DNA from 2 places in the Cupriavidus sp. 09_S30 genome. Region 2 is predicted to be linked to the other one. Evidence: riboswitches for the same ligand, from Rfam matches in the RefSeq annotation. Region 2 holds a riboswitch; the other holds the start of a gene.
What was found. Region 2 has a riboswitch for manganese ahead of AC1Z3O_RS26585 (TMEM165/GDT1 family protein). Riboswitches for the same ligand answer to the same signal wherever they lie in the genome.
Positions count from the first base shown of each region.

Region 1: it holds a riboswitch for manganese, as region 2 does, so the genes downstream of both, AC1Z3O_RS13020 (TMEM165/GDT1 family protein) here and AC1Z3O_RS26585 (TMEM165/GDT1 family protein) in region 2, are expected to answer to the same signal.

Region 1 is NZ_JBXOWI010000001.1:2,747,830-2,754,842, forward strand. It holds gene AC1Z3O_RS13005 (adenosine deaminase) at 1-647, shown strand, start outside; gene guaD (guanine deaminase) at 718-2,064, shown strand; gene AC1Z3O_RS13015 (fatty acid desaturase) at 2,258-3,421, shown strand; yybP-ykoY riboswitch at 3,494-3,705, shown strand; gene AC1Z3O_RS13020 (TMEM165/GDT1 family protein) at 3,759-4,343, shown strand; gene AC1Z3O_RS13025 (hypothetical protein) at 4,490-4,903, shown strand; gene AC1Z3O_RS13030 (urate hydroxylase PuuD) at 5,090-6,289, opposite strand; gene uraH (hydroxyisourate hydrolase) at 6,320-6,673, opposite strand; gene AC1Z3O_RS13040 (GntR family transcriptional regulator) at 6,999-7,013, shown strand, end outside.
Region 2 is NZ_JBXOWI010000002.1:1,450,934-1,457,946, reverse strand. It holds gene AC1Z3O_RS26615 (MlaD family protein) at 297-1,124, shown strand; gene AC1Z3O_RS26610 (ABC-type transport auxiliary lipoprotein family protein) at 1,121-1,720, shown strand; gene AC1Z3O_RS26605 (cytochrome b) at 1,717-2,268, opposite strand; gene AC1Z3O_RS26600 (YkvA family protein) at 2,689-3,072, opposite strand; gene dmeF (CDF family Co(II)/Ni(II) efflux transporter DmeF) at 3,378-4,685, opposite strand; gene AC1Z3O_RS26590 (metal/formaldehyde-sensitive transcriptional repressor) at 4,693-4,965, opposite strand; yybP-ykoY riboswitch at 5,047-5,242, shown strand; gene AC1Z3O_RS26585 (TMEM165/GDT1 family protein) at 5,257-5,844, shown strand; gene AC1Z3O_RS26580 (GFA family protein) at 6,400-6,867, shown strand; gene AC1Z3O_RS26575 (ISNCY family transposase) at 6,934-7,013, opposite strand, start outside.

The sequences.
Region 1 (7,013 bases), on a different contig from region 2:
TCGACTTCTCCAGCAGCCTGATCCTCTGCTTCCTGCGCCACCTGAGCGAGGAAGACGCCTTCGCCACGCTGGAAGCGGCGCTGCCCTTCCGCGACCGCTTCATCGGCGTGGGCCTGGACTCTTCCGAACAGGGCAACCCGCCTGAGAAATTCGCCCGCGTGTTCGCCCGCGCGCGCGAGCTGGGACTGCACCTGGTGGCGCACGCCGGCGAGGAAGGCCCGGCCGGCTACGTGCGCGACGCGCTCGACCTGCTCAAGGTCGAACGCATCGACCACGGCGTGCGCGCCATCGACGACCCCGCGCTGGTCGAGCGCCTCGCGCGCGAGCGCGTGGCGCTGACCGTGTGCCCGCTGTCCAACCAGAAGCTCAAGGTCTATCCCGACCTGCGCGATCACTCGCTCAAGAAGCTGCTCGATGCCGGCGTGGCGGTGACGCTGCATTCCGACGACCCCGCCTATTTCGGCGGCTACATGAACGCCAACTGGGAAGCCGTCTTCGACGCCCTGCCGCTGGACGCGGCCGATGCCCACAAGCTGGCGCGCAACAGTTTCGAGGCGGCCTTCCTGCCGGCAGCGCAGAAGGCCGACTTCCTCGCCGAAGTGGACCACTTCTGGCGATCGCCGCCCGCCACGCCGCCCGCGGCCTGAGCGAGGCTCATTCCAAGACACCGGCGTGCCCGGGCTGCGGCCCGCGCCGCCGGCCCCTAAAGACCAAGTCATGACGACCACTCCCGCCAACCCGTCCGACGCCAGCGGCACCAGCGGCATCAACAGCACGCAGGCCGTGCGCGGCCGCGTGCTGCATTTCCAGCGCGACCCGCAGTTCCACGAGGACGCCTATCAGTACTGGGAGGACGGTCTGCTGATCATCCGCGCCGGCCGCATCGTGGCCGCGGGCGACTACGCCCGCCTGGCGGCCGAGATCCCCGCCGACGCGCAGGTGACCGACCACCGCGGCAAGCTGATCGTGCCGGGCTTCATCGACACCCACGTGCACTACCCGCAGACGGACATCATCGCCTCGCCGTCGCCGGGCCTGCTGCACTGGCTCGAAACCTACACCTTCCCCGAGGAGCGCCGCTTCGCCGATCCCGACTACGCGCGCGGCGTGGCGGGCTTCTTCGCCGACGAGCTGCTGCGCAACGGCACCACCAGCGCCGTGGTCTGGAGCACGGTGCACGCCGCCTCGGCCGACGCCTTGTTCGCCGAAAGCGCGAGCCGCAACCTGCGCATGGTCACCGGCAAGGTGCTGATGGACCGCAACTGCCCCGAGTTCCTGCGCGACACGGCCGAATCCGGCGCGCGCGAATCGGCCGAGCTGCTGTCGCGCTGGCACGGCAAGGGCCGGCTGTCGTATGCGATCACACCGCGCTTCGCGCCCACCTCCAGCGAGGCGCAGCTGGCCGCCTGCGCCGAACTGGCACGCGCCTACCCTGACGCCTTCATCCAGACCCACGTGGCGGAGAACCGCGACGAGGTCAAGTGGGCGGCCGAGCTGTTCCCCGATGCGCGCAGCTACCTGGACGTCTACGACCGCTACGGCCTGCTGCGCCCGGGCGCGCTGTACGGCCACGCCATCTACCTGGACCAGGACGACCGCCGGCGCCTGGCCGACAGCGGCGCGGCGGTGGCGCACTGCCCCACCTCCAACCTGTTCCTGGGCAGCGGCTTCTACGACTTCCACCAGTCCGACGCCAACCGGCTCAACGTCACCCTGGCCACCGACGTGGGCGGCGGCACCTCCTTCTCGATGCTGCGCACGATGAACGCCGCACACAAGGTGGCGCGCATGGGCGGCTACCACCTGACCGCGCTGCGCATGTTCTACCTCGCTACGCGCGCGGCTGCCGACGCGCTGGGCTGGTCCGACCGCGTGGGCAGCTTCGCCGCAGGCTGCGAGGCCGACTTCATCGTGCTCGACCCGCAGGCCACGCCGCTGATCGCGCGCCGCAGCGCCCGCTCCGAGACGCTGGAAGAGCAGCTCTTCGCCTTCGCCATGCTGGGCGACGATCGGGTGATCGACAGCGTCTATGTGATGGGCGAGCCGGCAGGGATGTCTCATTAGGCATTTCCGGCGCAGTCGGCCCCGCCGCAAAGCGGCGGCTGCCGTGCGCCGGCCACCTCGCTTGACCCTGGTCAACACCCCCATTCGGCGGGGCTTCTAAGCTGTCGCTTCCCGGCGCGCCTGCCGGCGCCGTGGGCAAATGCCCGCGGCGCAGCCTGATCGCGGCGCGTCCCTGACCTTGGAAGAATTCCGCATGACTGCCAAGCTGCAAGCCAGGGCCATGGAGCCCTACCCAGACACCGCCGCCGCGCCGGCACCAGGCGCGAGCCGGAAGCCGGCCCTGCCCGAGCCCATCGCCCCGGAGGCGCCACTGCCCGCGCGCAAGATCATCCGGAGCTGGCTGATCCCGCTGGGACCGCGCACCACGCCGCTGCCCGTGGCGCTGACCTTGCTCGATAGCGCGCTGTTCTTCGCCACGCTGGCCGGCATCGTGCTGATCCAGCACTGGGCCGCCAAGCTCGGACTCGGCATCGTCGCCGGCGTGCTGATCGCCCGCCTCTTCATCATCGGCCATGACGCCTGCCACCAGAGCCTGACGCCCCGGCGCGGGCTGAACAAGTGGCTGGGCCGGCTGACCTTCCTGCCGTCGCTGACGCCCTACAGCCTGTGGGAAGTGGGCCACAACGTGGTGCACCACGGCTACACCAACCTGAAGGGTTTCGACTTCGTCTGGGCGCCCTACTCGCTGGAAGAGTTCCGCGCGCTGCCGCGCTGGCGCCGCGTGTTGGAACGCATCTACCGCACCGGCTTCGGCCCGGGCCTGTACTACCTGATCGAGATCTGGTGGCTGAAGATGTTCTTCCCCAGCAAGCGCCAGATGCCCTCGCGCCGCGCCATCTTCAAGTGGGACTGTGTGCTGGTGGCGGCATTCGGCGCGGCGTGGATCGGTGCTCTGCTGTGGCTGGCCTCGGCAACCGGCCAGTCAGGCTGGATGCTGCTGATGATGGGGTTCGTCGTGCCCTTCCTGGTCTGGAACGTCACCGTCGGCTTCGTGCTCTACGTGCACCACACCCATGCCAGCGTGGCCTGGTACGAGACCAAGGCAATGTGGGCGCGCGCCCAGCCCTTCGTCTCGACCACCGTTCACCTGCGCTTCCGCTACGGCATCGGCGCGGCGCTGCACCACATCATGGAGCACACCGCCCACCACGTCGACATGAGCGTGCCGCTGTACCACCTGAAGCGCGCCCAGAGCGTGCTGGAACACGCGCTGCCCGGCCGCATCATCGTCGAGAACTTCTCCTGGCGCTGGTACTTCGACACCGCGCGCCGCTGCAAGCTGTACGATTTCAAGGCCCTGTGCTGGACCGACTTCCGCGGCCGCCAGACCAGCGAAAACGCGCCGGTGCCCGCCTGAGCACCCGGCCGCGCGCGGCCCTGTGCCGCGCGCGAACAACAGGCGGCAGTGGACTTGCCCGCGCTGCCGCCGCTATAATCCGGGCTTCCATTGGGGAGTAGCCGCTCCGCCGTCACCGTCCCGCGCAACGCGGGAGCCGGAACGCGGAGGCGTACGTCAACAGACTTGACCGCTTGCGGTTATGGCGTGCGCAGCTTCCGGACCCTGGCCCGCCTTCCGGCACGGCCCGCGTCCATGGCCTGGCGAGACCGATGACGTCGCTTTTCCGGACAGGGCCGGGGAAGGCGTGCGTCATTGGCATCTCGCAGATGCGTCCGGCCCGGTTACTTGAAGAAAAATGGAAGCCTTCCTCGTGTCCACGGGTATCGTCGCCCTCGCCGAAATGGGCGACAAGACACAGTTGCTGTCTCTCGTGCTGGCAGCGCGCTATCGCCGCCCCATTCCCATCATCCTCGGCATCCTGATCGCCACACTGGTCAACCACGGCTTTGCCGGCGCCCTGGGCGGCTGGATCACCCACATGGTGGGCCCTAGCCTGCTGCGCTGGATCCTTGGCCTGGGCTTCATTGCCATGGCGGCCTGGATGCTGATCCCCGACAAGCTGGACGACGTCGAGCAAGCCAAGCCGGTGCGCGGCGCGCTGGGCATCCTGGGCACTACCATCATCGCCTTCTTCTTCGCCGAGATGGGCGACAAGACCCAGATCGCCACCGTGGCGCTGGGCGCGCGGTTCAGCGACACGATCGTGGCCGTGGTTGCGGGCACCACCTTCGGCATGATGCTGGCCAACGTGCCGGCAGTGCTGCTGGGCGGCCGCTTCGCCGACAAGATGCCGATCGGCCTGGTGCACAAGATCGCCGCCGGCATCTTCGTGGTGCTGGGCGTGCTGGCACTGCTCAACGTCGGCGCCTCGGCGGCCTGACTTGCTTCCGCAGGCACGGAAACGCGTACTTACAACTTGTTGTCGCTACTTCGGCACCTTCACCCGTTATGTGGAGCAGCACCGGCGCAGCAGCGTCATTCGCCACGCTGCCCGGGCATAACGACCCTTGATGAGGAGAAGGACTGATGCCGAACAAGACAAGCGGCCTGCGCCGGGCCGCACAGGCCGCGGCGATCGCGCTGGCGGCGGCCGCAATATTGAGCGGCTGCGTGACTGAACGTACGGTGGTTGTCCACGAGCCGGCGCCGCCCCCGCACCAGGCAGTGCGCGTCATGCCCCCGATCGTGCACGAGGACCGCGGCGCTTCGCCCGGCTACGGCTGGAACTGGGTCCCCGGCCACTGGAAGTGGGCCGGCAACGACTGGCTCTGGGTGCACGGCAAGTGGGTGCAGCAGGCCGTGCCGCCCATGCCGCCCGTGATCGTCGAGCAGGTCACGATCCAGCCCGCACCGCGCGCCTATTGGGTGCCGGGCCACTGGGTCTGGCGCTACGAGGCCGGCGGCGGCTGGGGCTGGGTCCAGGGCCACTGGCACGGCTGAGCGGGCGGACCGCCCCGCTAGCGCGGACCAAAAAAACGGGGCGAAACGCCCCGTTCAAACCCTCTCCGGCCCATGCTGCCGGCTGCCCTCACGGGCGGCCGGCGGGCCATCGATCACCGAACTGTCAATTCCATCATCGGCATCTGGCAGGCGACCGGCCTGCTGGCCGCCCGCTCAGTTGGTCGCTCAGTTGGCCGTCTTGGCGCCGCCCTCGAACCACTGCCCCAGCAGCGCGCGCTCGTCATCCGTGATCTGCGTGACATTGCCCAGCGGCATCGTCTTCTGCTGCACCGCCTGCTGATAGATCAGCTGGGCGTGCGCCTTGATCTCGTCCGCCGAGTCGAACATGATGCCCTTGGCCGCGGTCGGCATCATCTTCGGCTGGGCAGCGTGGCACTGCACGCAGCGGGCGTTGATGATCTCCTGCACCTTGGCAAAGCTGACCTGGTTGGCCGCCTCGTTGGCGGCCACCGCAGGCCGCGGCTGCGGGGCGATCATCACCGCCACGCCGGCCAGCAGGGCGACGCCCACCGCCGGCCAGGCGATATTGATCTTGCCCTTGTGCTTCAGGATGAAGAACTGGCGGATAAAGACACCGGCCGCCATGATCATCACCAGCGCCAGCCAGTTGTACTTGTAGCTGTAGGTCATGCTGTAGTGGTTGGACAGCATGGCGAACAGCACCGGCAGCGTGAAATAGGTGTTATGCACGCTGCGCTGCTTGCCGCGCTTGCCGTGGATCGGATCCGCCGGCTGGCCCGCCTTCAGCGCCGCCACCACCTTGCGCTGTCCCGGGATGATCCACACCAGCACGTTGGCGCTCATGATGGTCGCAATCATGGCGCCGGTCAGCAGGAACGCCGCGCGGCCCGAGAACACGTGGCAGGCCACGAAGGCCGCCGCCACCACGTACAGCGCCACCAGCACGCCTACCGTGGCGTCGCTCTTGCTGAAGATGCGGCAGATGCAGTCATAGACGATCCAGCCGATCAGCAGGTAGGAGACCGCGAAGCCCACCGCGGCGCCCGGCGACATGTCGAACACATTCTTGTCGATCAGGAAGGTGCTGGCATTGAACAGGTAGAGCACCACCAGCAGCGCGAAGCCGGACATCCAGGTGGAATACGATTCCCAGTAGAACCAGTGCAGGTTCTCCGGCAGTTGCTTGGGCGCGAGCAGGTACTTCTGTGGGTTGTAGAAGCCGCCGCCGTGCACGGCCCACAGCTCGCCATCGACGCCCTTCTCCTTCAGGTCGGGGGCGGTCGGCTTGGTCAGGCTGTTGTCCAGCCAGACGAAGTAGAAAGAAGAACCGATCCAGGCGATGGCGGTGATCACATGCAGCCAGCGCAGCAGCAGATTGGCCCAGTCGAGAATATAGCCTTCCATGACTTGTCTCCTGTTTCCCGTACTGGCGGATCAGCTGCCGCGGTAGGTCGAGTACGACCACGGCGAGACAAGCAGCGGCACGTGGTAGTGCGCGCCTGCATCCGCAATGCCGAAGCGCAGCGGCACCACGTCGAGGAAGGGCGGCTGCGGCAGGTTCACGCCGCGCGCACGGAAGTAGTCTCCCGCGTGGAATTCGAGTTCGTACACGCCGGGCGCGAACGCCTCGCCTTCCAGCAGGGGCTGGTCGCAGCGGCCGTCATGGTTGGTGACGACGGTCTTCAGCGTCTCGCGGCGATTGTCGACAATTTTATAGAGTGTGATCGACATGCCTTGTCCGGGGGTACCGGCTGCCGTGTCGAGCACGTGGGTGGTCAAGCGTCCCATCCTGTCTTCCTTAGGGGTTTGGGTTGTGAGGGGCGCCGCTGCCTTCACTAGCACCGTCCGTGGGAGGACGATGCCCGCTCGGTACGTGTTTCCAACGCATCCCGGCGCTGAACCGATGCACGGCGACAATGCGCCGGACCGGTTCGGTTGACAAATCAGGGATAACCCGCGGATTCCAGGGATTACCCTTGCCTGTCGAAAACATGATCTCGTTTTGTTGACAATATTGGAGCCATAACCAAATAATTGTCAACAATTTTCGGGCCGTCGCCTTGCCTTGCTACCCCAGCGGCCACGCCCTCCCTCCTCGATAGCTGGTGCCACGATGTCCAAGAATCTC
Region 2 (7,013 bases):
AGCGCCTCGAAACGGGCATGCGGGCGCTCGAACCGATCAATTTTTTCAAGGCAACGATTCAATCCGAGGTGGATTGGCCCTACGAGCGGAGTCAGAGTGCCAGCCGCGGTGCGCACTGTGGCAATAGCGCTGGTGGCAGAGGAGGGGGATACTAACCGGACGGCGCCACTCACTCATATGTGGCGCCACTCCGACTTGACCTCGCGCACGATGTCCGAGTCGCGGGGGGAGCCAACCTGTCAAGTTGGACCTTCGTGGGAGGCGATCAAGGCATTATTCGCCCGGAGGGCTTCGCCATGAAAATCGGCATCGACACGAAGGCAAAGCTGATCTTTGCAGCGTTCTTGCTCGTCTTGACGATCGCCGGGGCGACTTGGTATGCGTTCTCGGTGAGCCAATACGCGACTTATCACGTCATTACGCGAGAGCCCGTCTCGGGGCTCATGGCGGATGCGCCGGTTGAGTTCCACGGCATCGAAGTAGGGAAGGTCAAAAGCGTCAAGCTGGCCAATCCGCAGTCCGTGGATATTCTTCTGGTTATCGACAGAACGGCGCCAGTGAATGCGGCTACCGTGGCCACGGTGACTTCCCGCGGACTTGCGACACGAGGATTCACCGGCTACGTTTTCGTCGCGCTCGAAAACGTCGGGGCCAATTCCGGGCAACTGCTTCCACAACCTGGCGAGCGTTATCCTACGATCCCGGCGGGGCCCTCAAAAGTCGTGACGCTAGATACCGCCATAAATCAGGTCAATGAAAACTTCCAGGCCGTTACCTTGCTGCTCACATCGATTCTCGACAAGCAGACCGTCGCGTCCCTAAAGCAATCCGCCGAGAGCCTGGAAAGAATCACTCAGGCAATGGCGGAAGATACCAGGAAGCTGGATGCCATTGTGGCGAATACCGAGCGCGCCAGTCATCAGTTTGCGCCCCTTATGGAGTCGTCACACGAGACGGTGAATGCGCTTCAGGCGCAAGTCCTGCCTGAGTCTTATCGGGTGCTGACCGAACTCGATACCTTGTCGAACTCGCTTGCCGCGGTCACGGACAGGATCAACCGAGACCCTTCAGTCCTGATTCGCGGCGCGGCGCCACCGCCGGCCGGGCCGGGGGAAAGGCGATGACGGCCGGTGCGACTGTTGGCGCGATTGGCATCGTTTTGCTTTCGGCTTGCACGTTGCTCACGCCGGTCAAGGTCGATACAAAGAAATACGCGCTGAGTACGATCCCAAGCGATCTTCCCATCGAACGAACACGCGCCGCGACGCTGTTGGTTCTGCTTCCGGAGAGCGCGCCGGCCTACGCCACGCCTCGTATGGTCTATACCACCCAGAAGTACCAGATCGCCTACTTCAGTCAGAACGAATGGGTGGAAACACCTGCGCAGATGATGCAGCCGTTGATCGTCGAGACGTTCCGGCGTACACACTATTTTGGCGCAGTCCTTTCTCCACCCGATTTTGGTCGACACACCTTCTCGCTTCGCACCGAGATTATTGAGTTCCAGCAAGATTTCACCTCGGATCCTGCGGTGGTGCGGCTTACGATGCGCTTCTATCTCAGGCGGGAGGCGGCCAATCAACTAATCGCGGAAAAGGATTTCTCGGTGCAGGAGCCACTGAGCGAAAAAAACCCCTACGCGGGTGTCGTGGCGGCCAATGTAGCCGTGGGACGATTGTTGCGAGAGCTCTCCAGCTTCGTGATTGAGAACGCCCATTAAGGGAGCATTTTGCGCAGCGTGTCGTCCTTGAAGACTAGATGATGTCGCAATGCCGCCCCCATGTGGACTACGATCAAAAGAATAAGCGTGTATCCCAGCCATTTGTGGATGTCGATGAGTCGGGCAAACAGATAGTCGCTGCGATGCACAAGATCGGGCAGCGTGAAAAATCCGAAAAAAGACACGGGGATACCGGCGGCCGACGACATGAGCCAACCCGTCATCGGCAAGGCGAACATCAGACCGTAGAAGCAAAGATGGACAAAGCGAGCGGTAATCATTTGCCATTCCGGCAGATGTTCAGACAGTTTCGGCAGCACCTGAGTAACGCGCCAGCTCAGGCGCAAGGCGAACAGAATCAAGGCCAGCAGCCCGAATTCCTTGTGATAGAGAATCAACGTGATCTTTTTCGTGCTAAAGCCAGCATCTGGCAGTGCAACCATGTAAAGCCCCAATGCCGCAAGGCCGATAAGAAGTAGAGCCATCGACCAGTGAAGCACGATGGCGAGGGCGCCGTAACGATCTTCGGTATTCTCGATCGGGATCATGAACCGTCTGCTTGGCTATATCGATGCGATGGTGACCCGCAGTTGCTTTGAAACACCTGCATGCTGCCACCACCACCACCACCACCACCACGACCGGCGGCCAGCGTCGGACCGCCCGCCGCCCCCGCCACGATTGCCAGCGTGACCTTGCAAAGCCTTCGGCGGTTCATGATGTGTCCCCGTCTTGCTGCCTGCCGGCCAGGGCGCTCGGCATGAAGGGCCTGTGCGCTGTCGCCCTTGTAATAAACGGCTGATGGGTGGGCTTTGTTCCATCAACCAGCCCCAGAGTTCGAGTCACGCCTTCATGAGATGTCGGCGGATGATGATGTATCTCGAAAGATCCTTCCGCAACTCTTGTTCCCCCGACGTGACGCCGTTCAACGCAGACATCGGCACAGTTCAAAGCGGTAGTCGAAACAGTCAACGGAGCGTTTGCCAGGCTCCAAATGCGACCAGAAACCAGATGCATAGAATCAGCCCAACTCCCCAATAGCTCCTCGGTTTCTTCCCTTGCGCTTCCAGCCATGCCTCGGCTTGGATACGACATGTCACCAGCACCTCGTCAGGAATCAAGCGAACGGCCAGCCAGATCAGTCCGGGCAAGAGAAGCACGTCATCGACATACCCGAGAATGGGTATGAAATCTGGCACAAGATCAATCGGGCTCAGTGCATAGGCAACCACGATCATGCACAGCAGCTTCGACAGCATTGGGGTGCCAGGATTTCGGTAGGCAAACCAGAGGGTCACACCGTCGCGCTTGATCTGTCGCGCCCAGCCACGCAGCTTTTCGGATAGCGTCATAAAGGTGATCGATTCTGCTACGCATTGTCTGATCTGGGCTCCCGCCGCGGCGCGACATGAGCCATTCAAACGACATTGGAATCAGCAGAAGGGGACCATGGCCCCCGAATACCTCAGCGTGACATGTGCCGTGCCGCAAACCGCCTCGGCACCTCAGCGCAACAAATGACTGTTGTGCACGTGAATGCGGCTACGTGCCGACGCGTGCAGAATGGCAGAAGCTGGCCGGTAAGCGACCGCTCGCCGGCCGGCGGCTATACCTCCGTCTGTTCCACACCGATGCACGGCGATTTGACTGCCATCGCTCAGGCGGCGGCACGCGTCGGATTCACTTCGACTGTCACATGTGACAGCCCTTTAAAGCGTTTGAGCGCCGCGTGATAGAAGCTCGGGCTGCGTTGTGCTTCACTGGTGACGACCGACACCACTGCACTCATGTGCCCGGGACCGACGCGCCACACATGAAGGTCAAGCACGGCGTCACCGTTGTCCTCGATGAGATGCCGAACGTTCTCGACCATGCGTTTGTCCAGATTCATGTCGAGCAGAATGCCCCCCGTATCGCGCATCAATCCCCACGACCAGTTCGCAATCACAAGTGCCCCGATCACGCCGGCGAGCGGGTCCATCCAGACCCAGCCGAACGCGCGGGCCAGCAGGAGGCCGATGATTGCGAGCACGGAAACCGCTGCGTCTGCGATGACGTGAATGTAGGCCGAGCGGATGTTGTGGTCGTGGTTCGCTGCAGCGTGTACGTCGCCGTGATCGTGCGCGTGCTCTTCGAACTCAACTTGATGCTCGCCATCGGGCAGGCAGACCGTTGCTCTGAATGCATGCGGCTCTGGAATGACGTCTTTCGACTCCAGATAGCCCCCACGGTCGGCAAACGCGAAGGTCTGGTGGGTACCGTCGTGGCGAACCGTCGTGATTGAAACTGCATCTGCTGTCAGCTTCGAAGAAGCCGTTTCAGGCGTAATGCGGAAGACGGGCGGCACGCCATCCTCGAAGATCGACACGGCGAAAACGCCCGCGCTACCGACGATGCGATGCGCCTCTTCCTCATGAGCGTGTTCGCCTTCATCTCCGTGCCCGTGACTATGCCCATGCCCATGCCCATGTCCATGACCGTGGCCGTGGCCGTGGCCGTGGTGGTTGCCGCTCAGCAACCAGACGCTAGCGAGATTGACCAGCAGACCTAGCACCGCGATAGGGATCGCCTGGCCGAAGTGGATGGGCACGGGCGAGAGAAAGCGCGAGACGGCCTCGTACCCGATCAGCAGCGCAATCATGGCGAGCACGATGGCGCTGGTAAAGCCCGCGAGGTCTCCCAGCTTGCCGGTGCCAAATACGAAGCGGGGATCTGTCGCGTGCTTGCGGGCGTAGGTGTACGCCAAAGCGGCGATCAGCATCGCACCGGCGTGGGTCGACATGTGCAGGCCATCCGCGACGAGCGCCAGCGAGCCAAAAAGACTGCCGCCGACAATCTCGGCCACCATCATAGCGCTGCACAGCGCAATCACCATCCAGGTCCTGCGCTCGTTGTCCTCGTGGGCAGCGCCCAGGAAGATATGGTCATGGCCCGCCCCGAAGGCGGCGTCCTCGAACTTGCTCATGCTTCTCTCACTTGAAGTAGCTGTGGACTACTTCGATTAACTGCTCTGTCCCGCTGCCATGCTCATCAGCCGGCTCAGCGTCGACCAGATGGGTGCGAATGTGGTCCTCAAGCACCACGGCGAGCAGGCCGTTCATGGCGCCGCGACAACTCGTAACCTGTTGCAGCACCTCCATGCAGCCGCGCTCGTCCTCCAGTGCTCTTTCAATCGCTTCAACCTGCCCCTTAATTCGGCGAATGCGGTTAAGCAGCTTCTGTTTTTCGCGAATCGTATGGCTCATGCCTGTTCTCCAGTTTGCGGACGGAGTGTAACATCAATAGGGTGGGGGGGTATACTAAAATAGGCTTGTGCGATCAGGCGGCCTACTTTTATAATCGCGGCACTCTTCGGGGAGTAGCCGCTCCGGGCGCGATGCCAGGAGGCGCACGTCAACATACTTGTCGGCTTGATGGCGACATGGCGTGTGCAGCGCAAGCCTGGCAAGACCGATGACGTGCATCCCTACCTGGCCGGGTCGCAGGGGTGCGTGTCATCGCGTGTTGACTGCGCGGCCCGGTAACAATCAACCCCCATGGAATCCTTCCTCGTATCGACCAGCGTGGTCGCCCTCGCCGAAATTGGCGACAAGACGCAGTTGCTCTCACTCGTTCTCGCGGCCCGTTATCGCAAGCCCATTCCGATCGTGCTCGGCGTCTTCGTGGCGACATTGGTAAATCACGGGTTCTCGGGCGCGCTGGGAGCGTGGCTCGCAAGCGTCATCAACCCCCATGTCATGAACTGGGCCGTTGTCGCCTCGTTCGCGCTGATGGCCATCTGGATTCTCATTCCTGACAAGCTTGACGATGCGGATGCCGTCACGAAGGGGCACATGGGTGTGTTCGGCACGACGGTGGTGACGTTCTTTCTCGCCGAAATGGGCGACAAGACGCAGGTCGTGACAGTCGCCCTGGCCGCCCGCTTTCACGAGTTTCTTGGCGTCGTCGCAGGAACGACACTGGGCATGATGCTCGCCAACGTCCCGGTCATTTACCTCGGTCACAAGTTTGCCGGCCGGCTGCCGACCAAGGCGGTACATGTGGTGGCGGCCATTATTTTTGTCGTCCTGGGAGGCTTTGCACTCAGAACGGCGCTGTATCCGGACGCTCATCCGATGTTCTAACCCGTCAGGTCACTTGCTCTGACCAGGAACGCAAAACGGCGGTGGGTGACCGCTTCCAAAGTGTGGATTCAACCGGTCTTTCGAATTGCTCATCACTAGCCAAGGTGGATGTCCGGATGTGGCCGAACCCGGCCTGACGTGTTCGGCTGCTCAGTTCGACCCCGAACAAGGTGCGCATGGACTATGGCTTCCGCTGACTTCCGCGACGACTACTTTTTCCTCAAGATGGGCTACCTTGAACGAAAATCGATGAAGAACTGGAAAATGGACATGAGCAGAGTGATACGTCCATTTTTTGCAAATTTTGATGGACAGGGGCGTTTCGCTAAGTTGTTGATTGTACGAGGATGTGAGTTGTCCATTTTTTGATGTCTTGCTCATACGACAGCCTTCGCCGCAAGTTGGGGCAAGAAAGCGGCGCTTCGGGTGTCCAGGCTAAGTTGAAATGTCCGGTTTCCAGCAAAGCTAAAATGTCCGCTTGGACTCCGTCAAATGCCGAAATCTAACGCGGAAGCGTACCCACACTAAATTGGATTGAATTCCAAGGGAGGGGAGATGGAAGGGACATTGGGTGGTCAGTGTCTTTGCGGAGGGGTTCAGTTTCGCCTTCACGGTACCCCGATCACGCTGTATGCCTGTCACTGCCTGGACTGCCAGCGTAGGACGGGTAGCGGATTCGCTTTATCCCTAGTGATGAGGACAGAAGATGTCCTCGTGACGAGCGGCGAGCCTCTGAGCTATTCGGCGCAGCTTCCTGACGGAAGGATAAAGACGGGCGTGATGTGCGGATCCTGTGGCACTAGACTGTGGGGAACGCCCGCACGCAACCCTCGGATTCGGATCGTCCAACCTGGCATTCTTGACGACACCTCGTGGATCGAACCAGTTGCCCACATCTGGATGCGTAGCGCCCAGAAATGGATTCTGCTCCCCACAGATGTCGCAACCTTTGATGAGGGCGCGAACTGGGAAAGCCTGGTCGCACTTTGGCGCGAGCGCGGGAGGGGGTGGCTATGCAACTAGAGGATCAGCGAGATACCGTACTCATAGCCGAGCGTCGAGGGATGCCGCGCGGGTAGTCGACCAAGACTAGTTCTGGGTGCCATTCAGTGGCCACGATTGACTCTGAAGCCGCTGCAGTGCTTCCAGCATGTCGTTTTGGTCCAGCG